4 regions of the Streptomyces sp. NPDC042336 genome follow, and region 4 is predicted to be linked to each of the others. Evidence: riboswitches for the same ligand, from Rfam matches in the RefSeq annotation. Region 4 holds a riboswitch; each other region holds the start of a gene.
What was found. A riboswitch is a leader RNA that binds a small molecule or an ion and turns the genes downstream of it on or off. The one in region 4 is predicted to bind cyclic di-AMP.

Region 1 (6,960 bases), on a different contig from region 4:
GCGCAGATAGGCGGGGGAGTGGAAGCGCATCCCGCCCGCGCCCTGCACCACCGGCTCGACGATCACCGCGGCCAGATCGTCGGCGTGCCGCTCGATCAGCGACCGCAGGTGGTCGGCGTACGCCTCCTCGTACTCCGACGGCGGGGCGTCCGCGAAGACCTGGCGCGGCAGGACGCCCGACCACAGCTCGTGCATTCCGCCCTCCGGGTCGCACACCGACATGGGCTGCCAGGTGTCGCCGTGGTAGCCGCCGCGCCAGGTGAGCAGACGGCGCTTGCCGGGGCGGCCGAGCGAACGCCAGTACTGCAGACACATCTTCACGGCGACCTCGACCGACACCGACCCGGAGTCGGCAAGGAACACGTGCTCCAGGCCCTCGGGCGACATGTCGACAAGGAGCTTCGCCAGGCGCACGGCGGGCTCGTGGGTGAGCCCGCCGAACATCACGTGGCTCATCCGCCCCAACTGCTCGCGCGCGGCCTCGTTCAGCACCGGGTGGTTGTAGCCGTGGATCGCCGACCACCAGGACGACATCCCGTCGACCAGCTCCCCGGAGCCGTCGGCCGGCCGCAGCCGGACCCCGCTCGCCGACTCCACGACGAGCGGGTCCTGCCGGCCGGGCACGGGCCCGTACGGGTGCCATACGTGCCGCCGGTCCAGCGCCAGCAGCTCGGCGACGTTCAACGCGGGCTCAGGCATTGGGCGCGAGGTCCGTCCCGGCGCCGCGGCGGCGCACCGCCACCAGGTCCGTGCGGGGCTCCTCGGCGGGGCGCGGCGTCGTCGGCGCGGCGGCGGCCGCGGGGGCGCACACCCCGCCGCCCGCGTGCGAGCCGCAGCCGCCGTCGCCCGCGTGCGAGCCGCAGCCGCCGCCGTCCCCGTGCGAGCCGTAGCCGCCGCCCCGGGCGGCCGCGCGGTGCTCCGGCAGGGTGACCTCCCCGGCGCCCTCCACCTCGAAGCCGGCGTCCGCGATCATCTCCAGGTCGGCGTGGCCCGCCTGGCCCTCGCTGGTGAGGTAGTCGCCGAGGAAGATCGAGTTGGCCAGGTGCAGGGCGAGCGGCTGCATCGTGCGCAGGTGCACCTCGCGCCCGCCCGCGATGCGCACCTCGACGTCCGGGCAGACGAACCGCGTCATCGCCAGGATGCGCAGGCACCGCTGCGGCGTGAGGTGCCACTCCGTAGCCAGCGGCGTGCCCTCCATCGGGATCAGGAAGTTGACCGGCACCGAGTCCGGGTCCAGCTCGCGCAGCGAGAAGACCACGTCGACCAGGTCCTCGTCGCTCTCGCCCATGCCCGCGATGAGACCCGAGCAGGCGGACAGCCCGGCCGCGTGCGCCTTGTTCACCGTGTCCACCCGGTCGGCGTACGTGTGCGTGGTCGTGATGTCCCCGTACGTCGACTCGGAGGTGTTGAGGTTGTGGTTGTAGGCGTCGGCTCCGGCCTCCCGCAGGCGCTCCGCCTGGCCGTCCGAGAGCAGCCCCAGGCAGGCGCACACCTCGACCGACTCGTTCTGCTCCTTGATGGCCTTGATGGTGTCCGAGACCCGGTCCACGTCCCGGTCGGTCGGACCGCGTCCGCTGGCCACCAGGCACACCCGCTTGGCGCCCCCGGACACCCCCGCCGCGGCGGCCGCGGAGGCCTGGTCGGGCTTGAGCCAGGTGTACTTGAGGATCTCCGCCTTGGAGCCCAGTCGCTGCGAGCAGTAGGAGCAGTCCTCGGGGCACAGTCCCGACTTGAGGTTGACGAGGTAGTTGAGTTTCACCCGCCGGCCGAACCAGTGGCGGCGCACCTTTCCGGCCGCGGCCACCACGTCGAGCACGTCGTCGTCGGAAGTGGCGAGGACGGCGAGCGCCTCCTCGCGGGTCGGCGGCTCGCGCCGAAGCCCCTTGTCCACCAGCGTGTTCAGCAGGTCCATGAGAGCCGATCCTGTCCTAAGGGGCCGTTCGAGGCCAAGGAGACTTCGCACAACACTGACAGATCGACGTGTGGGTATTGCCACACCTCGCGGGGGTGTCCGGACCGCTAATGTCTGTTCATTGCCTACAAAACCCCGGAGGACCGCCCCATGGCGTTCGGCTGGATCGAGGAGCAGGACCGGGCGCGCCGCGAGGCCGGCCTCGTACGGGTGCTGCGCCCCCGTCCGGCGGCGTCGGAGCTGCTGGACCTGGCGAGCAACGACTACCTGGGACTGGCCCGGCACCCGGCGGTCGTCGAAGGGGCGGTCGCGGCCGCCCGGACCTGGGGCGGCGGCGCGACCGGCTCCCGGCTGGTGACCGGCACGACCACGCTGCACGCCGAACTCGAGCGCGAACTGGCCGAGTTCTGCGGATTCGAGGCCGCGCTCGTCTTCTCCTCCGGCTACGCGGCCAACCTCGCCGCGGTCACCGCGCTGGCCCCGCACGGCAGCCTCGTCGTCTCCGACGCGGGCAACCACGCCTCTCTGATCGACGGTTGCCGGCTCGCTCGCGGCACCACCCAGGTCGTGGGGCACGCCGATCCGGACGCCGTGCGCAAGGCACTGGCGACGCACGACGGACCCGCCGTGGCCGTCTCCGACACGGTCTTCTCGGTCGACGGCGACGCCGCGCCGCTGGCCGCACTCGCCGACGCGTGCCGGGCGCACGGGGCCGGACTGGTCGTCGACGACGCCCACGGTCTCGGCGTCCTCGGCGAGGGCGGCCGGGGCGCCCCGCAGGGCGCGGGCCTGGCGGGACGGGACGACGTCGTCGTGACCGTCACGCTGTCCAAGTCGCTCGGTGCCCAGGGAGGCGCCGTGCTGGGCCCCGCCCGGGTGATCGACCACCTGGTCAACGCGGCCCGTACGTTCATCTTCGACACGGGACTCGCCCCCGCCGCGGCGGGGGCGGCCCTGGCGGCGCTCAGGCTGCTCGGCCGTGAGCCGGAGCGTGCCGCGCGGGCCCGCGCCGTCGCGGCCGAACTGCACGCGCGCCTGACCGCCGCGGGTCTGGACGCGGTACGTCCGGACGCCGCGGTCGTCTCGGTGCGCGCATCCTCCCCGGAGGGGGCCGTGCGGTGGGCGGCCGACTGCCGGGCGGCCGGCCTGTCCGTGGGCTGCTTCCGCCCTCCTTCGGTGCCCGACGGCATCTCACGGCTCAGGCTGACCGCACGTGGGGACCTCTCCGGGGAACAGATCGAACGCGCTGTACGGGTGATCGGCGACACGCGGCCATGAGTCGGCGGGACACGGCCGTGCGCCGTCCGCAGTCCGGCGGGGTCAGTCGCGGTGGACGCCGGCGGTGAACGCCGTCCAGCTCCCGGGGGAGAAGAGCAGGGCGGGTCCGGCCGGGTTCTTGGAGTCGCGCACGGCGAGCAGCCCGGCCCAGGGACCGGCCGACGGACGGGCCGTCTCCACACAGTTGTTCGCGCCGGTGCTGTAACTGCTGCGCAGCCACCGCACACCGGTCATATCGGTGCTGACAGGGATGTTCCGGGGACGTTCGGACAGGGAGCCTGACATGGTGCCTCCTTACGCGCCTGCCGCGGTCGCGGCGATGAAGTCCAACGAGTCCTCGGGCGAAAGGGCATGGATCAGAAGGGCGTTGAAGGCCTCGGTATAGGCCTCTAGGTCTTCTTTCCGTTCGAGGTGCAAGCTACTCGTCAAGTGGTCGAGAACAACCACGTCCAGATCAGAAGTGCTCGAAAAGGAGAAGATTACGAAAGGGCCGGTGACACCGATGTGCGCCCCGGCGGCAAACGGCAGGACCTGGAGGCGGACGTGCGGGAGCCGCGCGGCCTCGACCAGCCGGGCCAGTTGACGGGCCATCACCCCCGGACCGCCCACCTCCCGGCGCAGCACGGCCTCGTCCAGGACCGCGCTCAGCTCCAGGGGCGGCTCGCCGCGCAGCACGTCCTGGCGGGCCAGCCGGACCTCCACCAGCGTGTCCAGCCGTTCCGCCGGCATGCCGTCCACCGCGGCCCGCGTCACCGCGCGGGCGTACTCCGGTGTCTGGAGCAGGCCGGGCACCACCGTGGTCTCCAGTGTGCGCATCGCGCTGGCCTGCGACTCCAGGCTGATGAAGTCGCGGTAGGTCGGTGGCAGCACCCCGCGGTACGCGTGCCACCAGTGGTGGCGTCCCCCCGCGTCCTCGGAGCGCGCCAGCATCACCAGCAGTCCCCGCAGCTGCTCGTCGTCCACGCCGTAGACGTCCAGCAGTAACCGCACGTCGGCCGGTTTCACCCCGCTCGTCCCCGTCTCGATCCGGCTGACCTTCGACTGGTGCCAGCCCACGAGCCGGGCCGCCTCGCCGCTGGTGATGCCCGCCGACGTGCGCAGGGCGCGCAGTTCCGCGCCCAGCTTGCGGCGGCGCACCACGGGACCGTGCTGCATGGGCCAACTCCCTTACTCCTTGTGCGCCGCCCGAATACGCTCTGCCGTCGCAGAGTTCACCGCTTCGAGCGACAGATATATGCATATCTTGGTGGATCGCCGCCCTTCACGGGTCCGGTGATGGCAGTCTGGCGACGAAGCACCAGTCCGGGACCGTACTCGAACCATCCCGCTCCGTGTCGGGCCTGCGGTCCCGTGAGAAAGGGACGACATCGCCATGGCAGACCATCTGGAAGCATCCGTCACTCTGCCGAGCGATCCCGCCTCGGTGGCCGCCGCGCGGACCTATGCGGTCGGCACCCTGGCGGAATGGGGGCTGCCGGGAGATGCCGACCTGGCCGAGACCGTGCGGCTCATCGTCTCCGAACTGGCGACCAACGCGGTCCAGCACACGTTCGGGCAGTCGCCCACCTTCACGGTGGACCTCGTTCTCGATCGCGACGAGCGGCTGCGTCTGGGTGTCACCGACAGCCATCCGCGCTTCCCCAAGCGGCTGCCCGCCGCCGTCCAGCAGGACAACGGGCGGGGCATGGTGATCATTCGCTGGCTGACCGCCGAGTGCGGCGGCAGGCTGAGGGTCCGGCCCACGCGCGAGGGCGGCAAGACCGTCTCCATCGAACTGCCCTGGACGCCCCCCGGCGGGCCGGCGGCACCCGCGGGAGTGACGGCGGGGCAGAACGCCGTCACTCCCGCGGGCGGGCTACTTGACCCGGCCGTACCAGACGCTTGAGGTCCAGATCTTCTGCAGCCGCACCACGTCCCCGGTCTTCGGAGCGTGCCAGAGCCTGCCCTTCCCGGCGTAGATGCCTACGTGGTAGACGCTCCGGCCGGAGTGGAAGAACACGAGGTCGCCGACCTTGCGGCTGTGGGCCGAGATGTGGCGGGTCTTGTTGTACTGCTGCGCCGCGGTGCGCGGGAGCTTCTTGCCGGCCTTCTTGAACGAGTACAGCGTCAGGCCGGAACAGTCGAACCGGTGGGGGCCGGTGGCGCCCCAGCGGTACGGGGATCCTTTCTTGGAAGCCGCGATGGTGAGGGCTTTCGTCGCATGGCTCGCCGCGGCCGCCTCGGAGGCGACACCGGGGACCACGACGGAGCCGCCCACGGCGGCGAGGGTGAGGGCCGAGGCCGTACCGGCACGAGCCATCAGGGACGGGACACGATTGAGCGCGGACATGCGCAACCCTTCGTCAGCCGCCTGTGAAGGATGACCTGTCGGATTCGGGCTGGCGAAGTTGCCCGGCCGCAGCGTGCGGCTTCACCCCAAGGACCGCTCGGTTTGGCACCTCTCACGGAGGCGGCCGTCCCGGCGACCCGTCGTGCTCGGGTCCTCCACTCCTGCCGATCCACTTCCTGTCGACCTGGCGTCCGGACGGCGGCAGGACTCGGCGTCCGCCCGGACCGCCCCGCCGCTGCGGCGGGGGCTTGTCGTCAGTCACGGATCTTGTCCCGCCCACGGGGAAAATCCCAACGGAACGCGTCCTTTGTGTTGTTACGTCCCACTCGCCCGTTCGGGTCGCCACCCCGTGTTCGAAGTGCCGCCGAGCGCGGTGACGGGCCCGGGACCAGCGGCGGAGCGGGAGTTCGCACCCGCGGGGCGCGGGGCGCCGCAACTTCGACCGGTCACGAAACGGAGGTGTCCCTACGCCGAAAGGGGGTACGCCGTTTGGTCCGTTTCGGCCAGGCGTCGGGCCGGCCCCGACCCCCTCAACTCCCGGAGTGCGGCGGAAGGCCGACCCGCGCGGTCCGGCGCTCGCCGTCCAGCACCCGCAGCGCCCGGGCCAGGGTCGCGGCGTGCAGCTCCGTCTCGCCGCGCCGGTGCATCAGCGCCAGCGCGTCACGCAGCGCCGCCGCCTTGCCGACCAGCGCCTGGGCGGCCCGCAGGCCGCCGTAGGTGTCGCCGACGCGCCCGGGGTTGATGCGCCCGAGCAGGTCGACGACGTCCAGATAGCGGTCGATGACCTCGGCCTCGGCGCGGGTCAGGGCGGGCAGCGGGGGCAACTCGGGTGGCAGCACGGGCGGATCACCTCGCGCCGGGCGAGGCGGGCGGGGTCCTGCGGCCGGGCACGATCCGGTCCACCAGGCCGTACTCCAGCGCCTGCCGGGCGTCGAGGACCGTCTCCCGCTCGATGTCCGCGTGCACCTGCTCGCGACCGCGGCCCGTGTGCCGTACGAGGATCTCCTCCAGGAGGGCGCGGACGCGGACCAGTTCGCCGGCGTGGACGGCCAGGTCGCTCGCCTGCCCCTCCACCGGTTCGGTGAGCGCCGGCTGGTGGATCACCACCCGGGCGCCCGGCAGGACCGCGCGCTTGCCGGGGGTGCCCGCCGCGAGCAGCACCGCGGCGGACGAACCGGCCTGCCCGAGGCAGGTCGTCGCCACGTCGCAGGCGACGTAGCGCATCGTGTCGTAGATCGCCGTCATGGCGGTGAAGGAGCCGCCGGGCGAGTTGACGTAGAGCTCGATGTCCCGGTCCGGTGCCTGGTGCTCCAGGTACATGAACTGTGCCGTCACGTCGTTCGCGGAGGTCTCGTCGATCGGTGTCCCGAGGAAGACGATCCGCTCCTGGAGCAGCTTGGAGTACGGGTCCGACGTCCGGGCCCCGGAACTCGTGCGTTCG
Region 2 (6,960 bases), on a different contig from region 4:
GTGCGTCCAGCCACGGGACGTCGACGACGACGGCCACGGACAGCGTCGCCGCCGCCGTCATGCCGAGCGGGAAGACGGTCGACCAGCGGCGCACGTCGTAGCGGAGGCGGGGCCAGGCGATCTCGGCGGCCAGCAGTACGGCGTACCAGGCGAGGTCGAGCGCGAGCAGGCAGACGGTCACGTCGTGCAGGACGGCCCGGTCGTCGGCGTTCCACAGGTATATGCCGGTCCCGGCCGCCGCGAGCAGCTTGGCTCCGGCGAGGGCGGAGATGGCGAGCGCGCCGCCCGCCACCCAGTGGTCCCCTGAGCCCCGCGCCACCTGCCGCAGATCGAAGCGGAACAGTGCGATCAGGTAGAGCACGATCCCCAGCCAGAACGGCACCAGCGCCGTGTGCGCCAGCCAGGGCGTCGAGGTGGCCGTGGCCAGCGTGGCGGCGAGCACGGCGAGCCCCTCGGTGGCCACGCAGCTCAGGAAGACGGCGCCGGGCATCCGCCGCCCCCAGTGCTGCACCACCAGGTACAGCAGCCACGGCCACAGCAGGGCCGCCAGCACCAGCAGCACCGCCGCCAGGCGCGACCAGCCGAGCAGGGAGAAACGGGTGCCGAGCACGGTCGTCGCGGCGACGGCGGTGAGCGCCCCCGGCGTCCCGGCCCGCTTCACCCACTGCGCCCGGTCGGCCAGCAGCAGGTAGACGAAGTTGGCGGCCAGTATCAGCCATGCGGCGCAGGCCAGGACCAGGGCGATCCGGGACAGGACCTCGCGGCCGGTCAGATGCAGGGCGACCGACACGATGCCGGTCGCCATCACCGCGGCCCCGGCCGCCGGTGGGCGCTGCGCCCACCAGGCGCGCAGCGCTGAGGGATGGGTGGCCGATGACATGCGCCCGATGCTAGGGCCTGCCCGGCGGATCGGATCGCAGGAAAGACGCGCCCTCGCCGATCAGGCCGGGCGCACCACGCTGTAGATGGACGACTCGCCGTCGTAGAAGATCGACTCCTCGCGGACGTACGCGCCCGGCTTGGGTGCGTGGATCATCATGCCGTCGCCGATGTACAGGCCGACGTGGCTGATGTCGTCGTAGAAGAAGACCAGGTCACCGGGTTGTGCCTGGGCGACGGAGACGGTCGTGCCGGCGTTGACCTGGTCGTAGGTGACGCGCGGCAGCGTCACGCCCGCGGCCTTCCAGGCGGCCTGGGTCAGGCCCGAGCAGTCGTAGGAGTCGGGGCCCGTGGCGCCCCACACGTACGGCTTGCCGATCTGGGCGCGGGCGAAGGCGATCGCCTTCTCGGCCTTGGTGCCGTTCGAGGTGCCCGGCGTCGACGAGCCCGTGGAGCCGGTGCCGCCGGAAGTCCCCGAGGACCCGGATCCGGCGCCGCTCTCCTGCTGCCGGGCGGCCTCCTCCTGCCGTTCGCGCTCGGCCGCCTCCTCCGCCTGCTGCTTCGCCAGCTCGGCTGCCTTGCGCTCGGCCTCCTCCTGCTTCTTCTTCTCGATCGCGGCCAGCCGGGCCTTCTCCTTGGCGGTCAGCTCCGAGAGCAGCGCCCGCGCGGTGGCCAGCTTCTTCTGGACGGTCGACTTGGCCGTCTTGAGGTCGTGCTGCGAGTCGGTGAGCGTCTCGAGGCTCTCGGTGGCCTCCCGGCGCTTCTTCATCGTCTCGGACTGCTGGGTGACGTAGTCGTCGACGGCGGTCTTCTGCCGGCCGGTCAGCCGGTTCATCAGCTGGTTCTGGTCGAAGTAGTCCTGCGGCGAGTCCGCGAGCAGCAGCGTCGCGGTCTCCGGGACCGAGGCGCCCGTGCGGTACTGGGCGGAGGCGAAGGAACCCAGCTCCTCGCGCGCGTCGTTGAGCTTCTGGGTGCGCTGGGCGACGTCGTCGAGGAGGGTGTCGACCTTCTTGCGCTGCTTGGTGGTCTTCTCCTTGGCCGCGTTGTACTTCTCGGTCGCCGACCCGGCCTGGCGGTAGAGGTCGTCGACCTTCTTCTCGACCTCTTCGAGGGTCGGCCGGTCGTCCGACGGCGTGGCGCCCGCCGTCTGGGACAGCAGGGCGACGGAGGTGAGTGCCGCGGTGGCGAGGGCCGGGGTCCGTATGCCCGCGACGCGGGAACCGGTGGGACGCGACTTGCGGTGCGACGCCAAGGAGGCGACTCCTTCCAGTGCTCCGCCTACCGGGTTAGCTGTCGGGTTCGGGCGGTGGTTCGGAAGGGTTGCCCTACGGCGGCCCGCCCTCTCGTCTCGTCGAGGGCGGTGCGGCCGATTCACCCCAAGGTCTCGGTGGGTCCCCGGCTCCGGTGCCGTGCGGGCAGGCCGGACTCGGCGGAGGCCGCGCGGCCCGGCGAGGTTCGCCGGAGGGGGTCGAGCGGCCTGCCCCGCACCGTAGCCAACTCGTGTGGCCGCTGTGAAGGTTGGTGGGTGATATGCCCGATACATTTTCGTGACCTTCCGTTCGGGTGCCGCCGGGCCGGTCCCGGGCGTCACTCTTCGTGTTCCGGCCGGTCGCGGGGCGTGCCCGTGGCGGAACGGTGGGCATTTTCCGGGGTGGCACCGGGTTGTCGGTGGGGCGCCCTAGACTCGGAGAGCGATGAGCAGCCTCTTTGACGACAGCTTCCTGGCGAGCCTCCAGACCCCCCGGGGTCACGAGGAGGAACCCCCGCCGCCCGAGGACGATCACGGACCGGAGCAGGTTCCGCACGATCTGTTCGGCGGGAAGTTCGACGCGCCCCCGGACCGGGACACCCACTACCGGGACGGCGCCCCGCGCCCCGCCCTGGACGCCGCCGCCCTCCTGGAGGGGCTGAACGACAACCAGCGCGCCGCGGTCGTCCACTCCGGCTCCCCGCTGCTCATCGTGGCCGGTGCCGGCTCCGGCAAGACCCGTGTGCTCACCCACCGCATCGCCCACCTGCTGGCCGAGCGGAACGTCCACCCCGGGCAGATCCTCGCGATCACCTTCACCAACAAGGCCGCGGGCGAGATGAAGGAGCGCGTGGAGCAGCTCGTCGGCCCGCGCGCCAACGCGATGTGGGTGATGACGTTCCACAGCGCGTGCGTCCGCATCCTGCGCCGCGAGTCGAAGAAGCTCGGCTTCACCTCGTCGTTCTCGATCTACGACGCCGCCGACTCCAAGCGGCTCATGGCGCTGGTCTGCCGCGACCTGGACCTGGACCCGAAGCGCTTCCCGCCGAAGTCGTTCAGCGCGAAGATCAGCAACCTGAAGAACGAGCTGATCGACGAGGAGGACTTCGCCGCCCAGGCCGCCGACGGCTTCGAGAAGACGCTCGCCCAGGCCTACGCCATGTACCAGTCGCGGCTGCGCGAGGCCAACGCCCTCGACTTCGACGACCTGATCATGACCACGGTCAATCTGCTGCGCGCCTTCCCGGACGTCGCCGAGCACTACCGCCGCCGCTTCCGGCACGTCCTGGTCGACGAGTACCAGGACACCAACCACGCCCAGTACGCGCTGGTGCGCGAGCTGGTCGGCGTGGCCTCGGAGCACCCCGTCGACGTGCCGCCGGAGGCCGAGGTCCCGCCCGCCGAGCTGTGCGTGGTGGGCGACGCCGACCAGTCGATCTACGCCTTCCGCGGTGCCACCATCCGCAACATCCTCCAGTTCGAGGAGGACTACCCGGACGCGACGACGATCCTGCTGGAGCAGAACTACCGCTCCACCCAGACCATCCTCAGCGCCGCCAACGCGGTCATCGAGCGCAACGAGTCCCGCCGCCCCAAGAACCTGTGGACCAACCAGGGCAGCGGCGCGCAGATCACCGGGTACGTCGCCGACACAGAGCACGACGAGGCGCAGTTCGTCGCCGACGAGATAGACCGCCTCACCGACGCGGGCGAGGCCAAGGCCGGGGACGTCGCCGTCTTCTACCGGACCAACGCCCAGTCCCGTGTCTTCGAAGAGGTCTTCATCCGCACCGGCCTGCCCTACAAGGTCGTCGGCGGGGTCCGCTTCTACGAGCGCAAGGAGGTCCGGGACGTCCTGGCCTACCTGCGGGTGCTGGCCAACCCGGAGGACTCGGTGCCGCTGCGCCGCATCCTCAACGTCCCCAAGCGCGGCATCGGCGACCGCGCGGAGGCGATGATCGACGCCCTCGCCCAGCGCGAGAAGATCAGCTTCCCGCAGGCGCTGCGGCGCGTGGACGAGGCGTACGGCATGGCCGCGCGCTCCGCGAACGCCGTCAAGCGGTTCAACACGCTCATGGAGGACCTGCGCACCATCGTCGAGTCCGGCGCCGGACCGGCGACCGTCCTGGAGGCGATCCTCGAACGCACCGGATACCTGGCGGAGTTGCAGGCGTCCACCGACCCGCAGGACGAGACCCGCATCGAGAACCTCCAGGAACTCGCGGCCGTCGCCCTGGAGTTCGAGCAGGAGCGGGCCGAGGGCGAGGAGGCCGGGACGCTGGCGGACTTCCTGGAGAAGGTCGCGCTCGTCGCGGACTCCGACCAGATCCCGGACGAGGAGGACGGCGACGGCGTCGTCACCCTCATGACCCTGCACACCGCCAAGGGCCTGGAATTCCCGGTCGTCTTCCTCACCGGCATGGAGGACGGCGTGTTCCCGCACATGCGTGCTCTCGGCCAGGCCAAGGAGCTGGAGGAGGAGCGGCGCCTCGCCTACGTCGGCATCACGCGCGCCCGCGAGCGGCTCTACCTGACCCGGTCGACGCTGCGCAGCGCCTGGGGCCAGCCGTCGTACAACCCGCCCTCCCGGTTCCTGGAGGAGATCCCGGCCCCGCACCTGGAGTGGAAGCGGACCGGGGCGAACGGCCCCGCGCCCTCCGCACCGGTCTCGGGAGTGGCGGCCTCGCTGTCCTCGTCCCGTTCCCGCTCGTCGGCGTCGGGCGCGTCCGGCTTCGCCACCCGCAGATCGGCAGGTGCCGAGCAGCCGACGGTCTCGCTGGCGGTCGGCGACCGCGTCACCCACGACCAGTTCGGGCTCGGCACGGTGGTCGGGGTCAAGGGCACCGGGTCGAACGCCGAGGCGACGATCGACTTCGGGGACACCAAGCCGAAGCGGCTGCTGCTGCGGTACGCGCCGGTGGAGAGGCTCTGAGGGTGGGGTCCGGGGCGGTGCGGTGAGGGCCCGGGCCTCCGCCCGGGCCGACCGTGGTGGCCGCGTCGGCGGTCTGCCGAGACGTTACGGCGTCAGGTCGGGTTGATGCCGTGGCTGCGCAGCCACGGCAGCGGGTCGATCGACGAACCGCCCGCGGGGCGCACCTCGAAGTGCAGGTGCGGACCGGTCGAGTTGCCCGAGTTGCCGGAGAACGCGATCGCGTCGCCCGCCTTCACGGTCGTACCGGAGGGGACCTGGTAGCTGGAGAGGTGGCAGTACCACGTCTCCGTGCCGTCCTTCGCGGTCACGATCATCATGTTGCCGTACGCGCTGTTGTACTGCGTCCGCACGGTGCCGTCGGTCGCCGCCATCACCTTCGTCCCGTACGACACGGGGAAGTCGATGCCGGTGTGGACGGACATCCAGTTGATGCCGGCCTGCCCGTAGTAGGCGCTGAGGCCGTGCTGTTCCACCGGGAGCGCGAACTTGGGGCGCAGCCGCTCCTTGCGGGCCGCCTCCTCCGCCGCCCGCCTCTTCTCGGCGGCCTGCTGGGCCTTGAGGTCGATGCGCTCCTGGGTCCGGCTGGCCCGGTCGGCGAAGTCGTCGGCCCCGGCCGCCAGGCTGGTGAGCTGGGTGTCCAGCTTGTTGTTGGCGGCGGACGGCTTCACCGGAGCGGCCTTCGCGTTGCCCGGGTCCGGTGCGGAGGCCGCGGTGTCCGTGCCCTCGTCGCCGCTCAGGCTGCCGACGGAGGCGGCCGCGATACCGGCGACGCTCATCACGCAGGCCGACGGCACGGCGATGGTCAGCAGCGCGGAGCGCTTGGCGGGCTGGCGGCGACGGGAACGCGCCCCGGCGCGGGCGCCGGTGCGGGCAGCCGGGATCCGCGCGGCCGGCGTGACCTCTTCCTGGTCGTCCAGCAGGGCGGTCACGGTGGGGAGTTCGCCGGTGGCGGCCAACTCGCCGTCGTACGAGGCGGGTTCGGTGCCCTCGGTGACGGGTGCGGTGTCCGGGGCGGCGTCGTCCGGGGCGGGGTGCCCGACCGGCCGGGCCGGATCCTCGGCCGCGCCGGTGACCGTGCCGTCCGTGTTCCACTGCGTGGCGTCGTAGGCGCCGGTGTCCACGGGGCCGCCCGCGAACGCGCCGGTGTAGAAGGTGCCGGTCGCGAAGGTGCTCGTCTCGTAGGCGCCGGTGTCGAAGGCCCCGGTGGCGAAGGTGCCGGTGTCGAAGGTGCCGGTGTCGAAGGTCTGCGTGCCCCAGTCCCACTGCTGGGTCGCGTCGGCGGGAGCGCCGGACTGGTCCGGAAGGCTCCATGCGCCGGTGTCCCACTGACCGGTGGCCTCGGCGCTCGTGCCCTGCGGCGGTACGGAGCCGTTCTGCTGGTATCCGGCCGTCCACGCCGTCGTGTCGTAGGCGCCGGTGTCGTAGGCGGCGTGGTGCTGGGCCGCGTACGCGTCGTAGTGCGGGGCCTGCTCGCCGCCGGTGGACCACTGGGTGGCGTCGTAGGAGCCCGTCGCCTCGTGGGCGCCGGTGTAGTGGCCCGGCATGCTGCCGAAGAGGGGGTCCGCGTCGAAGGCCGAGGTGTCGGCGGTGCCGGTGGAAAAACCGGTGGAGGCGTAGCCGCCGAACGTGGTGAGGTCGCCGTACTGGGCCTCCCCCGTGCCGTACGACGCGTACTGCGCCGGATCGGCGTCGGAAGCCGGAGCCGGGGTGGTCCTTGTCCCCGACGGGTGACGGTCGTTCACCAACTTCTCTTTCGCCTCGACAACAGGGGCTGCCAGAGCAGTGCGGCGACTGTACCCGGCGGTATACGGGCACGACAATCTTCGTCAGGTTTCACGAGCGAAGGAAACGGGCAATCGGCCGTGTTTTGGGGGACGGCGGGCACGAGTTTGGCTTTGTG
Region 3 (6,960 bases), on a different contig from region 4:
GCGCCTGGTCTGCGAACGGTAGACCCGGGCCGCGGTCTGTTCCCCGATGATCCGGATCCTGGTCGCGGTGGAGAAACGGTCCCGGTCCTTCACGGCCATCTGGTCTCCGCCTCCCGTGCACGCGCGTACGTCCCCGCACACGGTACGGGACCGGGTACGGGGACGTACGTACGACGCTGCCTTCTACCGGGCTGTCAGCCCTTGAAGCGCGGGAACGCGCTGCGGCCGGCGTACACCGCGGCGTCGTCGAGGATCTCCTCGATGCGCAGCAGCTGGTTGTACTTGGCCACGCGCTCGGAGCGGGCCGGGGCGCCGGTCTTGATCTGGCCGCAGTTGGTGGCGACGGCCAGGTCGGCGATGGTGACGTCCTCGGTCTCGCCGGAGCGGTGGGACATCATGCACTTGAAGCCGTTGCGCTGGGCCAGCTCCACGGCGTCCAGGGTCTCGGTCAGCGAACCGATCTGGTTGACCTTGACCAGCAGGGCGTTGGCCGAGTTCTCCTCGATGCCGCGGGCCAGGCGCTCCGGGTTGGTGACGAACAGGTCGTCGCCGACGAGCTGGACCTTGTCGCCGAGCTTGGCGGTGATGGTCTTCCAGCCGTCCCAGTCGTCCTCGAACAGCGGGTCCTCGATGGAGACCAGCGGGTACGCCTCGACCAGCTCGGCGTAGTACTCGGTCATCTCGGCGGCGGTGCGCTCCTTGCCCTCGAAGGTGTAGGAGCCGTCCTTGTAGAACTCGGACGCGGCGACGTCGAGCGCGAGGGCGATCTGCTCGCCGGGGGTGTAGCCGGCCTCCTTGATCGCCTCCAGGATGAGGTCGAGGGCCTCGCGGTTGGAGCCCAGGTTCGGAGCGAAGCCGCCCTCGTCGCCGAGGCCGGTGGCCAGGCCCTTGTTCTTCAGGACCTTCTTGAGGGTGTGGTAGACCTCGGCGCCCCAGCGCAGGGCCTCGGAGAAGGACTCCGCGCCGATCGGGGCGATCATGAACTCCTGGATGTCCACGTTGGAGTCGGCGTGCGAGCCGCCGTTCAGGATGTTCATCATCGGCACGGGCAGCAGGTGCGCGTTCGGGCCGCCCAGGTAGCGGAAGAGCGGCAGGTCGCTGGCCTCGGAGGCGGCGTGGGCGACGGCCAGGGAGACGCCGAGGATGGCGTTGGCGCCGAGCGAGCCCTTGTTGTCGGTGGCGTCCAGGTCGAACATGGCCTGGTCGATCAGGCGCTGCTCGGTGGCGTCGTAACCGACCAGCTCCGGGCCGATCTGCTCGATGACGGCCAGCACGGCCTTCTCGACGCCCTTGCCGAGGTAACGGCTCGGGTCGCCGTCACGGAGTTCGATGGCCTCGAAGGCACCGGTGGAGGCGCCGGACGGAACGGCGGCACGACCCGTGCTGCCGTCGTCGAGGCCGACCTCGACCTCGACCGTGGGGTTGCCTCGGGAGTCCAGGATTTCCCGGGCTACGACGACGTCGATGGACGGCACGAGCATCTCCTTCTTCAATGTGACGCTTCGGTGTGACGCGCGGTCGCGCGGGACCGCGGCGGCTCTGCGGGACCGAGCCTAACCGGCTCCGGGCGATCGGCCAGCCGATCGCCCACCCGCTGGACAGAACCGAGAGTAAATTGTTTCCGAACGGAACAAAGACGTTCCCGGAAACCGGGCGGGTGCCCCGCGCGGGCGGGACGCGAAAAATCCCGCCCCGGTGCGTACGGGGGAACACGCACCGGGGCGGGAGTCGCGGGAGCGGCCGCCGCTTACTTGAGGTGCAGCTGCTGGCCCGGGTAGATCAGGTCGGCGTCGTCGACGATGTCGTCGTTCAGCTTGAACAGCTTCGCCCAGCCGCCCTTGACGTCGTGCTCCGCGGCGATCGAGCTGAGGGTGTCGCCCTTGACGACCTTGTACTCGCCGTCGCCCTTCTCGACCTTCTTGCCGGTCGGGGTGGTGACGGTCTTCTTCTCGGCCTTCTCGGCCTTCTCGGTCTTCTGCTCGGCGGCCGGACGCTCGGAGGAGCGGGAGGCCTTCTGCTCGGTGGAGCGCTCGGCGGTGGAGCCGCTGCTCTGGCTCTGCGAGCTCTGGGAGCTGCCGGAGCCGCCGTCCTGCGAGCCGCCACCGGTGTACGCGGCGCCCGACAGGCCGGTGCCGCAGACCGGCCAGGCACCCTTGCCCTGGCCCGCGAGCACCTTCTCGGCGATCTGGATCTGCTGGGACTTGCTCGCCTGGTCGGCGGTGGAGGCGTACTGCGTACCGCCGTAGGCGGCCCAGGTGGAGGCGGAGAACTGCAGACCGCCGTAGTAACCGTTGCCGGTGTTGATGGACCAGTTGCCGCCGGACTCGCACTGGGCGACGGCGTCCCACTCGGACGCGGTGGCGGCGGAGGCGTTGCCGGCCGCCATCAGCGGGGCGGCGACGGCGGCACCGGTGACGCCGGCGACGGCGATGACACGGGTGGCCTTGGACGGACGACGGTGCTTGCCCTTGCCGGAAAACAGCATGGTTGATCCCCTCACCGACGCCTGCGAGGTGAGCTGTCGGGTTCGGGCCGGTTGAGTTGCCCGGCCGGGTTCCTCGCGGAACTCGGCTTCACCCCTAGCCGCTCCGGCTCAACTGCCCGGTGCGGCGCTTACCTTGGGTCCCCCGCTCCTGCCTTCGGCGCTCGACGCGACGACTGTTCCCGTACGGCCGCTGGCAGGATTCGGCGTTGCGGCTGTCGGGGCCCGCGGTGGCGAGCGGTCATGACCGTAGACACGCGCTCCGCGGATTTTCAAAGACGATCACGGCTTCTGAGACCTATCTCTCACGAGATCCAAAAGGGACATACGGTCTCTAACCGTGACGTGAACTCCCCCTACTTTTCGCCCGATTCGCCCGTGACCGTGAGCGTCTGACCGGGCAGGATGTGGTCGGGGTCGGCACCGACGACGGTCTCGTTGTCGGCGTAGAGCGTGTGCCATCCGCCGTCGACCTCAAGGGAGTCGGCGATGGCCCACAGGCTGTCGCCGGTGCGGACGACGTAACGGTTGCCCGCGGCCTCTCGCGCGCCACCGTCGCGCGAGGCGTGCCGCCCCGCCGCGGTGTCCGTGAGGCCTTCCTTGGCGGCGCCCTCCTCCGCACTGTCGCCGCGGTGCCGGCCGGCGCCGGACGAGCCCTCGGTCTCCCGCGGTTCGGCACTGGCGGAGGCGTCGGATTCGGACGAAGTGTCCGGCTTGGCGGATTGGTCCGCGTCACCGGACGAGCCGCTCGATGCGGCGCCCGAGCCGTCGGAGCCGTCGGACGAAGCGTCAGACGACTTCGAAGAAGAGGGCGAAGGGGACGAAGAGGACGCTCCCGAAGTCGACTCCGGCGCCCCGGCCGCTCCGGACGAGTCGGTCGAACCGGATGACCCGGACGACTCGGGCGTTTTGGTGGTCGTGGGCGATTCGGACGACTTGGTGGTGTCCGTCTCCCCCGAGGTCCCCGAACCCTCCGACGCCCCGTCACCGGCCGCGTCCGAGCCGCCGCCCGTGGTCCCGGAGTCGTTGCCGAGGCCGGCGAGCAGACCGCAGGTCGGCCATGCGGCGATGCCCTGGGCCGCATGCACCTTCTCGGCGATTCTTATCTGCTGGGAGCGACTGGCCTGGTCGGCGCTGGGGGCGTAGTCGAGACCGCCGTACTGCTCCCAGGCATCCTGGGACAGCTGCAGGCCGCCGTAGTACCCGTTGCCGCTGTTCTGGCTCCAGGCGCCGCCGGTCTCGCACTCGGCGACCTGGTCCCAGTTCGCCGAGTCGGCCGCGTGGGCGCCGGTCGCGCCGAGCAGCGGGATCGCGATGGCGGAGCCGGTCACTCCGGCGGCGACGACCAGAGCGGGTGCCTGGCGGGGGCGGCGGTGACGACCGTTCCCGGAGAGCATGCGACGACCTTTCACGAGACGACGGGGACCACGCGGCGGATGACGCTCGACACCACGTTGATCCGTGAACGTATAGGGAGATCATCGCTTGTCACAAGTTCATGCCGCGCAGATCACGTGAAGATCACAAAGTTGAGCGCGTGTCACTTTTGCGTCGGCGACGAAGCGTTCCCGGCCGATGACGCCGACGGCGTGAACGCCACCGGCAAGGTGCGCAAACCGCGCATGATGAGGCCGCCGCGCCACCGGAGTTCGGCCGGGTCCGCGGCGAGGCGGAGGTCCGGCAGCCGGGTGAGGAGCGTGGCCAGCGCCGTCTGTCCCTCCAGCCGGGCGAGCGGGGCGCCGAGGCAGTAGTGGATGCCGTGGCCGTACCCGAGGTGCTGGCTGTCGCGGCGGGCGAGGTCCAGGGTGTCCGGGTCGGTGAACCGCTCCGGGTCCCGGTCGGCGGCGGCGAGGACGACGAGGACGGGGTCGCCGGCCGCGACGTCCTGTCCGCCGATGGACAGCGGCCGGGTGGCGAAGCGCCAGGTGGCCAGCTCCACCGGGCCGTCGAAGCGCAGCAGTTCCTCGACGCCGGTCTCCAGCAGGCCGCGCTCGCCTGCCGCGAGGGAGGCCTGGAGCCGGGTCCGCTGCTCGGGGTGGGTGAGCAGGGCGTACACCCCGTTGCCGATGAGGTTGACCGTGGTCTCGAAACCGGCGAACAGCAGGATGAAGGCCATCGCGGCGGCCTCGTTCTCGGTGAGGTGCTCGCCGTGGTCGGAGGCTCGGATGAGGCCGGAGATGAGGTCCTCGCCGGGGGCGGGCCCGGGCGGCAGCGCCGCTCGCTTGCGGTGGATGAGGTCGGCGAGGTAACCGCGCATCTTCTTGACCGACCGCGCCACCCCGCCTCGCGGGCCACCCCCGTGACGGATCATCATGCCCGCCCAGTCCCGGAAGTCGTCCTGGTCCTCGCGGGGGACGCCGAGCAGGTCGCAGATGGCGTAGATGGGCAGGGGGAAGGCGAACTCGTGGATCAGGTCGGCGGAGCCGGTGGCGGCGAACCGGTCGATGAGGCCGTCGGCCAGCTCCTGCACCCGGGGCGCGAACTCGGCCACCCGGCGGGGTGTGAACGCCTTGCTGACCAGTCGGCGCAGCCGGGTGTGGTCCGGCGGGTCGATGTTCAGCAGGTGGGTCATCAGCTCGGCCTTCCGCTCCCCCGGAATGCCGGTCTTGCCCTTGGCGTGCGCCGGCTCGTCGTGGTGCGCCGGGTTCTTGGACAGCCTGGGGTCGGCGAGGGCCTGCTTGGCGTCGGCGTACCGGGTGACCAGCCAGGCCTCCACTCCGCTGGGCAGCCGGGTGCGGTGCACGGGGGCGTGCTCGCGCAGCCAGGCGTAGGCCGGGTAGGGGTCGCTGGCGAACTCCCAGGTGAACAGCTCGGGGGCGGGGCCGGAAGCCGCACCGGGGACGGGCGGACGGCCGGTCATCCCTCGACCGCCCTGATCGCGTCCCGGTAGGTCCGGGCCGCCGCTCTCAGGGCCGCCTCGGGGTCGGTGCCCTCGGACTCGGCGCGGGCCGCGAGGGCGAGCAGCTGGTAGCCGACGCCCTCGCCGGAGGGCAGCGGGACGTCCAGGCCGGCGGTGCGGACGCGGGAGTGGAGCTTGGCGGCGAGGGCGAGGCCGGGCTGGCCGAGGGGGACGCCCTCGGTGACCGAGGTGCGCTGCTTCTCGGCGGCCTTGGTGCGCAGCCAGTGCTCCCGGACCTCCTCGGGGGTGTCGGCACTCTCGTCGCCGAAGACGTGCGGGTGACGGTGGACGAGCTTGTCGACGATGGTGCCGGCCACGTCGTCCACGGAGAACGGGGCGTCGGGGTCCTCCTCCGCGATACGGGCGTGGAAGACGACCTGGAGCAGCACGTCGCCCAGCTCCTCCCGCAACTCGTCGCGGTCGCCGTCCTCGATGGCCTCGACCAGCTCGTACGCCTCCTCGATCGCGTACTTGGCCAGGCCCTCGTGGGTGCGCCGGGACGACCAGGGGCATTCGAGGCGGATCCGGTCCATGACCTGGACGAGGTCGAGGAGGCGGGCGCCCGGGAGGTCGTAGGAGGCGGGGAGCAGCTCCAGCTCGGGCATCGAGACGCGGCCGGACCCGGCGAGGCGGGCCAGTGAGTCGGTGAGCGCGGGCTCGCCCTCGCCGGTCGCGACGACCACCGCGGTGCGGCCGCCGGCGCAGGCGTCCACCAGCTCCTCGGCGGTCGGGGCCGCCTCGTCGACGCGGATGCCCGCCTCGCGCAGGTACGGCAGCTGGGGATGGGCTCCGTCGGCGCACAGGACGCGGTCGGCGGTGCGCAGGGTCTGCCAGGCGGGCCAGGACAGCAGGCCGGGGGCGACCCGGTGGCTGGTGGTGAGCAGGACGATGCGGCCCGGGCCGGGGGCGGTCGCGTCGGCGGTGGTTGCGTTCACTCCCCGAACCTAACGCACGCCGCCCACGGCCCCCCGAGTTGTCCACAGGGGGCCGTATCGCCGCTGGTCAGCGGTGCTACGCCGGCTGCTGGGAGCCCGCCGCCGTGATCTCCCGCACCCACGGCGTCCGGGTGTCGACGCGGCTGCTCTTCTGGACGTCCCAGGTGCCGTAGCGCGGGTTGAGGTCGACGTCGAGCTTCTTGGACGCCTCGGACAGGGCCTGCCAGAACTCGGGCCGGCTGGTGTCGGTGCCGAGGCTCTGGGCGAGCTTCTGGGCCTCCAGCTGGACGAGGAGGTTGTCGTCGAGGCGGTCGGGGGCGACGCCGTACTGCTGGAGCCAGACGGTCTCCAGCTGCTCGGGGCCGCCGGCCTGCTCCTCCAGCTCGCCGCGCATGCCCTGCACCTCCTTGCGGCTGACGGTCACTCCGGCGTCCTGGGCGGCGCGGTGCAGCACCCGGTCGAGGACCATGCCGTGCAGGGTGTCGCGGGTGAGGGTGCCGGTCCGGGCGACGACCTGCTGGTACTGGGTGTCGTCCGGGACGGCGGCGCGCTGTGCCTCGCGCACCTCGTCGACGCGGTTCTCCAGCTGGGCGACGGTGATCCGCTGGTCGCCGACGACGGCCGCCGCGCCCGGATGCGCGTCG
Region 4 (6,960 bases):
GACCGGGTGGATCCCGGCCCCTGGCGGAACCTGCTCTTCTGCTTCGCCTGGGGGGCCTGCGCGGCGGCGCTGATAGCGATCGTCGCCAACAGCTTCGCGACCCGCTGGATAGCGACCGCGACCGCCGACCCGGCCGGTGCGGACACGCTGGGCACCACGGTCATAGCGCCGGTCGTCGAGGAGTCCGCCAAGGCCGCCGCCGTCCTCCTGGTCTTCCTGTTCCGCAGACGGGACTTCACCGGCATCGTCGACGGCGTGGTCGTCGCCGGGGTCACCGCCACCGGCTTCGCCTTCACCGAGAACATCCTCTACCTGGGCACCGCCTTCGGCACCGACCAGCTCACCGGCGGCAGCGGCATCGCCTCCGTCACCGCGGCGACCTTCTTCGTGCGGGTGGTGATGTCGCCGTTCGCGCACCCGCTGTTCACCGTGCTGACCGGCATCGGCTTCGGCATCGCGGCGCTCTCGGCCGGCCGGCACCGCCTGCGCCGGGCCCTGCTCCCCCTGGCCGGGCTGCTGCTCGCGATGGGCATGCACGCCCTGTGGAACGGCTCGGCCGCGTTCGGCGAGTACGGCTTCTTCGCCGTGTACGCGGCGTTCATGGTGCCGTCCTTCGGCCTGCTGACCTGGCTGGTGATCTGGACCAGGCAGCGCGAACTGGGCACCGTACGGGCCGAACTGCCCGCGTACGTCGTGGCCGGATGGCTCACGCCGGCGGAGCCGTACGCGCTCGGCTCGATGCGGGCCCGCCGCATCGCCCGGCAGTACGCCCGCCGGCACGCCGGGAAGGAGGGGGCGCGGGCGGTGGCACGCTACGAGGCCTGCGCGACCTCGGTGGCGTTCCTGCGGCAGCGCGGGCGCCGGGGCCGGGCGGGCGCCGACTTCACCGTGCGGGAGCGGGCCTTGCTGGAGGCCCTGTGGCAGCTGCGGGACGTGGCCCGGCCGGCGCTGGAGTACGCGGCCCGGGCCGCGGCACCGCCGCCGCTCCCACCGCGGCCGGTACCGCCGTGGGCGTATCCCTACGGCGGGGCGCACGGCGCGTACGGCCCGCGGACCGCACCCGCCACGTACGCCCCGCACCCCCTACAGGCCCCGTACGCTCCCTACGCGCCGTACGGACCCTCGCCCCAGGCTCCCTACGCGCCGTACGTGCCGTACAGCCCCCACCGGCCGTAGGTCCGCGTCGTCCGCGCGCTCAGGCGGACGCCCGTGTCAGTCGCGCGACCTCGTCCTCCGTCAGGCTCAGCCCGGCCACGCCCAGCAGGGCCGGCAGCTGCTCCACCGTGCGCGCGGAGGCGATCGGCGCCGCCACCGTCGGCTGGGCGGCGAGCCACGCGAGGGCGACCGTGGCGACGGGAGCGTCGTGGGCCTCGGCGATCTCGTCCAGCGCGGCCAGCACCCGGCGGCCCCGCTCGGTCTCCAGGTGCTTGGCCGCACCGCCCGCCCGCGGGCTGTCCACCTCCGTGCCGGGCCGGTACTTGCCGGTGAGGAAGCCGGCCGCGAGGGCGTAGTACGGCACGGCGGCGAGACCGGCCTGCTCGGCGAGGTCGCGCAGCTCGCCCTCGTAGGTGTCGCGGGAGACCAGGTTGTAGTGCGGCTGGAGGGCGACGTACCGGGCGAGGCCCTCGCGGTCGGAGAACGCCAGGGACTCCGCGAGCCGCTCGGCGGAGATGTTGGAGGCGGCGATGTGCCGCACCTTGCCGGCCTTCACCAGGTCGTCGAGCGCGCCGATGATCTCCTCGACCGGCACCTCGGGCTTGTCGAAGTGGGTGTAGTACAGGTCGATGTGGTCGGTACCGAGGCGGCGCAGCGAGGCGTCGGCCGCCGCCTTGATGTTCGCGGCGGACAGGCCGGGGTACTCGGGGTGCTGGCTGACCTTGGTGGCGAGGACGACGTCGTCACGGTTGCCGCGGGCCGCGAACCACTGGCCGAGGACGGTCTCGGACTCGCCGCCGCTGTTGCCGTCGACCCAGGCGGAGTAGGAGTCGGCGGTGTCGACGAAATTGCCGCCGGCCGCCGTGTAGGCGTCCAGGACGGCGAAGGACCGGTCCCGGTCGGCGGTCCAGCCGAAGACGTTGCCGCCCAGGGCGAGCGAGAAGACCTCGAGGTCGGAGGAGCCGAGTTTGCGCAGAGAAGTCATGTAGTGGTTCAACGACCGCACCGGAGCAGGCCATTCCGGCACCTGCGCAAAAATCCCGCAAACCGGCAGCCCTGACGTCGGGGGGTTGCCGTCAGGACCGCCGGGGTTCGGCGGGGCGCATCAAGGGGCGGGGTGGATCAGGGAGTGAGGCCCTTGCTCTGCAGCCAGGCCATCGGGTCGATGCCGGAGCCGCCGGCCGTGTGGACCTCCAGGTGGAGGTGGGCGCCCGTGACGTTGCCGGTGGCGCCGACGCGGCCGATGACGTCACCGGTGGTGACCTTCTGGCCGACGCTGACGCTGATGGAGGACTGGTGCGCGTACCAGAGCTCGGTGCCGTCGTCGAGGGTGAGCACGGTCTTGTAGCCGTACGAGCCGTCCCAGCCGGCCGACGTGATCGTGCCGCTGTGCACCGCCTTGAGCAGCGTGCCCGTCGGGGCGGCGAAGTCGAGACCGGTGTGGTGGCCCGAGGCCCACAGGGAGCCGGCCTGGTTGAACGTGGAGGAGATCGTGTACGAAGAGGTCGGCAGCGTGTACTGCTTGGCCAGCTTCGCGAGCCGCTCGGCCTCGGCCTTCTTCGCGGCCTCCTCCGCCGCCTTCTTCTTGGCGGCGGCGGCCTTGGCCTCGGCCTCCTTCTCCGCCTTGGCGGCGGCTTCCGCGGCCTTCTTCTCGGCCGCGGCGGCGGCTTCGGCGGCCGCCTTCGTCTCGACCTGCGCCTGCTGCTGCTCCGCCTGCGCCATGATCCGGGCCCGCAGCGACTCACCGGCGTCGGCGGTGCCGGTGCCCTCCGCGCTGTCGGCGGCTACGGCCTGGGTGATGCCGCTGAGCGGGGTGGCGGAGCCCTCGGGCTCCGAGGTGTCGTCGTCACCGGGCAGGAGCGAGCCGACGTTCGGCAGGTCCGGCACGGAGATGGACACCGGCGGCTTGCCGGTCTGCGCGCTGGCCATGCCCCCCGCGCCGACGGCCGCTATGACCCCGACGCCGAGGACGGTGGAGCTGCGGGCGAGCCCGCCGCGCTGTTTGGCGACGCGGTGCCGGCCGCGTACGGGGCGGATGGAGTCCGCGGTGGGATTCCACTCCTCCCAGGGGCCCTCTTCGGTGCGGTAGCTGTCGTAGCCGAAGGTGTCGGTGCCGTGCCCTGAGGGCACGGACGGGGCCTCGGGGGCAGGCCGGTTGGACGCCACGTGGGCGTACTCCTTTCCTTCCTTCCGCCTACCGGGTTAGCTGACGGGTTCGGAGCAGGAAGGTCTCCTACGGGCACATGCAGCCGTGTTGCCACGGCGTCAAACGCCCGATTCACCCCAATGTGGTGGTTCCCCGGTTCCCTTGCGGGATTCGGCGCGTGCGCACGGAGCCGCCTTCTGTGACGGCTGGGACGACCGCGCTGCGTTATCGAACGTTAATAGACACGAGGCTCCGATTCCAAGCCGTTCCTCTTGATCATTAACGGAAACGGCCGGGATGTAAGCCTCACTACCGGTGAAAACGGGGCGAGTTGACCGCGCCTCAGTATTCCCCTTCACGTCATGTTCTTCTGACGGCGCATCAGTTGTTATGCGGAGGGAGGTCACGCTGTCACGGCTCGTGACAGTGATCATGATCGCCTCGCCGTGGACGCCGTACGGCGAGCAGCGCCATGTCGTCCGCCATGCCGCCCCCGGAGTGCCGGCGCACGTCCTCGGCGAGGGTGTCGAGCAGGGTCGCCGGATGCCCGAAGACGCGGCCGGCCAGCCGCGTCTGCGGATCGTAGAACTCGCCCTTCGCGTCCCGGGCTTCGGTCAGTCCGTCCGTGTAGAGCAGCAGCGTGGCCCCACCGGGGAAGGCGACCTCCTCCGCCCGGTCGGGCCACACGCCCAGCTCGCCCATGCCGAGCGGCAGCGCCGACTCGCGGGCGGGCAGCGGGCCGAGGGTGCCGTCGGCGTAGAGCAGCAGGGGCGGCGGATGGCCGCGGTTGACGATGCGGACCGTGCCGCCACCGTGCGGGAGTTCGGCGAGTACGGCGGTGGTGAAGCCCTCGAAGGCGTCCAGTCCGTCGCGCCGGGTGCCCTCGCGCGCCAGCGCCCGCTCCAGTCGCTGCGCCACCGCCTCCAGCGTCGCCTCCTGTTCGGCGGCCTCCCGGAAGGCGCCGATCACCACGGCGACGGCGGCCACCGCGCCCATGCCCTTGCCGCGCACGTCCCCGACGATGAGCCGGACGCCGCGGGCGCTGTCCTGCACCGCGTACAGGTCGCCGCCGATGAAGGCGTCCGCCTGGGCGGCCTCGTAACAGACGGCGATCTCGAAGCCCGCGATCCGCTCGGCGGGCTGGGGCAGCACGGCGCGCTGGGCGGCCTCGGCGATCTCGCGGACGGAGACGAGGCGCTCGTCGCTGCGGCGGACCAGGCCGTTCACCAGGACGGCGAGCACGGCGACCGTCGCGATGGTGATCAGCTCGGTGAGGGAGTCGACGTAGTGGATGACGCCCTTGCCGAGCTGCAACCCGATGACCGCGGCGACCACGGCGACACCGGTGAGGGCGGTGCCGCGCCGCGAGTAGAGCGGGGCGGCGATCAGGGGCGCGGCCGTGTAGAGGGGCCCGGCGGTGAAGTACCTCGGGGTGAAGATGTCGTACAGGATGGCGACGACGATCAGCAGCACGGGGAGGGCGTGCACGAAGAGGCGCCTGTACCCGGTCCGCCGGCGTGGCGGTGGCGCGGGGGGCGACAGGGGCCGCGGTTCGTCGCCGAGGCCCGGGTCGGGCACGGGATCGCCGGGGAGCCGGCCGCCGGCTCGGGCGTACGCTCCCTCGTCGTCCACGTCACCTGGCCGCACCACTCGTCTCCCGCCACCCCGCACGTCCGCGCCGCTTGCCGTCCCGGACTCCAGGTTTCCCGGAGCGGGGGCGGGGGGCGAACGGTGAGGGGCCGACCGGATGACACGGACCGCGTGCGGAGACGCACCGAGGGCCGGAACCCTTTCGGATTCCGGCCCTCGGCCTTCAGTAGCGGGGACAGGATTTGAACCTGCGACCTCTGGGTTATGAGCCCAGCGAGCTACCGAACTGCTCCACCCCGCGTCGTTGTGTTCACCACTGTACGTCATCCACGGGGCGGAATGCACATCGGTATCTCCCCCGGCCCTCCCCTACCCCTCCAGATGGCGGTTCGGCGCCTTGGCCCGCTCCGCGTACCCGTCCAGTACGACGACGGTGGCGCCCGCCGCCGCGAGCACCCCGCTCCCGTCCGCCCCCGCCACGAAGGTGTCCGGCTCCCGCCAGGCGGTGACGACGCGGCGCACCCCGGCGTCGAGGATGAGCCGGGCGCAGGGTGCTGGCCGGGAGGCCCGGCGGGCACAGGGCTCCAGGCTGCTGTACACGGTGGCGCGGGCGAGCCGCGGGTCCTCGGGGTCGACCTTCGCGAGCGCCGCCTCCTCGGCGTGCACGACGGGGTCACCGCCCTCCCGCGAGAACCCCCGCGCCAGCTCGCTCCCGTCGGCGGCCACCACGACCGCCCCCACGCTGAACGCGGTGTCCGACGGCGGACACAGCTCGGCCAGCTCACAGGCGAGGCCCAGCCAGTGCCGGTCGGCGGCGGCGACCCGGTCACCGGTGCCGGGGGCGGTGGGCCGGTACCTCATCAGTACGACGTCCTCGATCCGCCGGGTCTCGACCAGCGCGAGCCGCCCGCCCTGGTAGGCGCCGGGCCCGAACAGCCGGGGCGCGGCCGTGTCCCCCACGAACAGCGGCGCGAGGACGAGCTGCAGCTCGTCGGCCAGCTCCTGCTGGAGCAACTGGGTGTGCACGGTCCCGCCCCCTTCGACCATGAGCCGCCGCACGCCCCGCCGGTCGTGGAGGTACTCCAGCGCGGCGTGCCAGCCGAGGTCCGGGCCCAGGGACACCACATCGGCCCCGGTCCCGAGCGCGCGGGCCCGCCGGGCACCGTCGTCCGTGGTCAGCAGCACCTTCTCCCCGCCCGTGTGCCAGAACCGCGCCGCCGGGTCCAGCTCGCCGCTGCCGCTGACGGTGACCTTGAGCGGGTACTCCGGCCTTCCGGCCGCGGTGCGGGCCGCCCGCCGCTCGGCCGAGTTCACCAGCAGCCGCGGGTTGTCGGCCCGGATCGTCCCGGCCCCGACCAGGATCGCGTCCGCCGAGGCCCGCACCTCGTCCACCCGGTCGAAGTCGGCGGGGCCGGAGAGCAGGAGCCGTTCGGGGCCGGTGTCGTCCAGGTATCCGTCGAGGGAGACGGCGGCGGAGAGCAGGACGTACGGGAGGGGCATGGCGGCACTCCGGTGGGACGAGCGGGGCGAGCGGACGGACTGGCGTGGAGTGCCGCCATTGTCGGTCATGGCCGGCGTGGGCCGGCGCACTCGCCGTCCGTCGCCGGCAGGGGGCCGCCCTCCGGCTGACGCCCCGCCTTGACTCTCCAGTGGCTGGAGACCGCAGGGTGGGCTCATGAACGGCGCGACGCCCCCGCACTCCATCGGTGAACTGTCGGCCCGTACCGGCGTGTCCGTACGGACCATCCGGTTCTACTCGGACACCGGACTGCTGCCCCCCACCGACCGCACCCCGGCCGGCTACCGCCGTTATGGCGAGGCGGCCCTCGACCGGCTCCACCTCATCTGCGTCCTGCGGGAGCTGGACGTCGATCTGACCACGGTCCGCCGTGTCCTGGACGGTGACCTCTCCGTCGCCGAGGTCGCCGCCGCACACGCCGACGCCACCGCCCTGCAGATTCGCGCGCTGCGGCTGCGGCACAGCGTGCTGCGACTCGTCGCCCGGCGCGACGCCGGCCCCGAGGAGACCGTTCTCATGCACCGGATCGCCCGCTTCACCTCCGACGAAC

Region 1: it holds a riboswitch for cyclic di-AMP, as region 4 does, so the genes downstream of both, ACZ6IM_RS07595 (C40 family peptidase) here and ACZ6IM_RS37920 (M23 family metallopeptidase) in region 4, are expected to answer to the same signal.
Region 2: it holds a riboswitch for cyclic di-AMP, as region 4 does, so the genes downstream of both, ACZ6IM_RS18910 (C40 family peptidase) here and ACZ6IM_RS37920 (M23 family metallopeptidase) in region 4, are expected to answer to the same signal.
Region 3: it holds a riboswitch for cyclic di-AMP, as region 4 does, so the genes downstream of both, rpfA (resuscitation-promoting factor protein RpfA) here and ACZ6IM_RS37920 (M23 family metallopeptidase) in region 4, are expected to answer to the same signal.

What each region holds. Positions count from the first base shown of each region.
Region 1 covers NZ_JBVJEA010000002.1:527,849-534,808, reverse strand. Annotated here, with positions in the region: gene ACZ6IM_RS07625 (adenosylmethionine--8-amino-7-oxononanoate transaminase) at 1-699, opposite strand, end outside; gene bioB (biotin synthase BioB) at 692-1,912, opposite strand; gene ACZ6IM_RS07615 (8-amino-7-oxononanoate synthase) at 2,063-3,190, shown strand; gene ACZ6IM_RS07610 (DUF397 domain-containing protein) at 3,233-3,475, opposite strand; gene ACZ6IM_RS07605 (helix-turn-helix domain-containing protein) at 3,485-4,345, opposite strand; gene ACZ6IM_RS07600 (ATP-binding protein) at 4,563-5,075, shown strand; gene ACZ6IM_RS07595 (C40 family peptidase) at 5,046-5,519, opposite strand; cyclic di-AMP (ydaO/yuaA leader) riboswitch at 5,523-5,664, opposite strand; gene ACZ6IM_RS07590 (hypothetical protein) at 6,050-6,358, opposite strand; gene ACZ6IM_RS07585 (ATP-dependent Clp protease proteolytic subunit) at 6,366-6,960, opposite strand, start outside.
Region 2 covers NZ_JBVJEA010000008.1:56,643-63,602, forward strand. Annotated here, with positions in the region: gene ACZ6IM_RS18905 (tellurite resistance/C4-dicarboxylate transporter family protein) at 1-880, opposite strand, end outside; gene ACZ6IM_RS18910 (C40 family peptidase) at 941-2,131, opposite strand; cyclic di-AMP (ydaO/yuaA leader) riboswitch at 2,138-2,321, opposite strand; gene pcrA (DNA helicase PcrA) at 2,574-5,060, shown strand; gene ACZ6IM_RS18920 (M23 family metallopeptidase) at 5,153-6,802, opposite strand.
Region 3 covers NZ_JBVJEA010000005.1:97,748-104,707, forward strand. Annotated here, with positions in the region: gene divIC (cell division protein DivIC) at 1-99, opposite strand, end outside; gene eno (phosphopyruvate hydratase) at 195-1,475, opposite strand; gene rpfA (resuscitation-promoting factor protein RpfA) at 1,748-2,485, opposite strand; cyclic di-AMP (ydaO/yuaA leader) riboswitch at 2,489-2,655, opposite strand; gene ACZ6IM_RS13320 (transglycosylase family protein) at 2,839-3,879, opposite strand; gene ACZ6IM_RS13325 (cytochrome P450 family protein) at 4,023-5,342, opposite strand; gene ACZ6IM_RS13330 (nucleoside triphosphate pyrophosphohydrolase) at 5,339-6,316, opposite strand; gene ACZ6IM_RS13335 (SurA N-terminal domain-containing protein) at 6,393-6,960, opposite strand, start outside.
Region 4 covers NZ_JBVJEA010000033.1:44,535-51,494, reverse strand. Annotated here, with positions in the region: gene ACZ6IM_RS37930 (PrsW family intramembrane metalloprotease) at 1-1,176, shown strand, start outside; gene ACZ6IM_RS37925 (aldo/keto reductase) at 1,196-2,140, opposite strand; gene ACZ6IM_RS37920 (M23 family metallopeptidase) at 2,278-3,321, opposite strand; cyclic di-AMP (ydaO/yuaA leader) riboswitch at 3,332-3,488, opposite strand; gene ACZ6IM_RS37915 (PP2C family protein-serine/threonine phosphatase) at 3,713-4,789, opposite strand; tRNA gene ACZ6IM_RS37910 (tRNA-Met) at 5,119-5,192, opposite strand; gene ACZ6IM_RS37905 (dihydrofolate reductase family protein) at 5,261-6,391, opposite strand; gene ACZ6IM_RS37900 (MerR family transcriptional regulator) at 6,567-6,960, shown strand, end outside.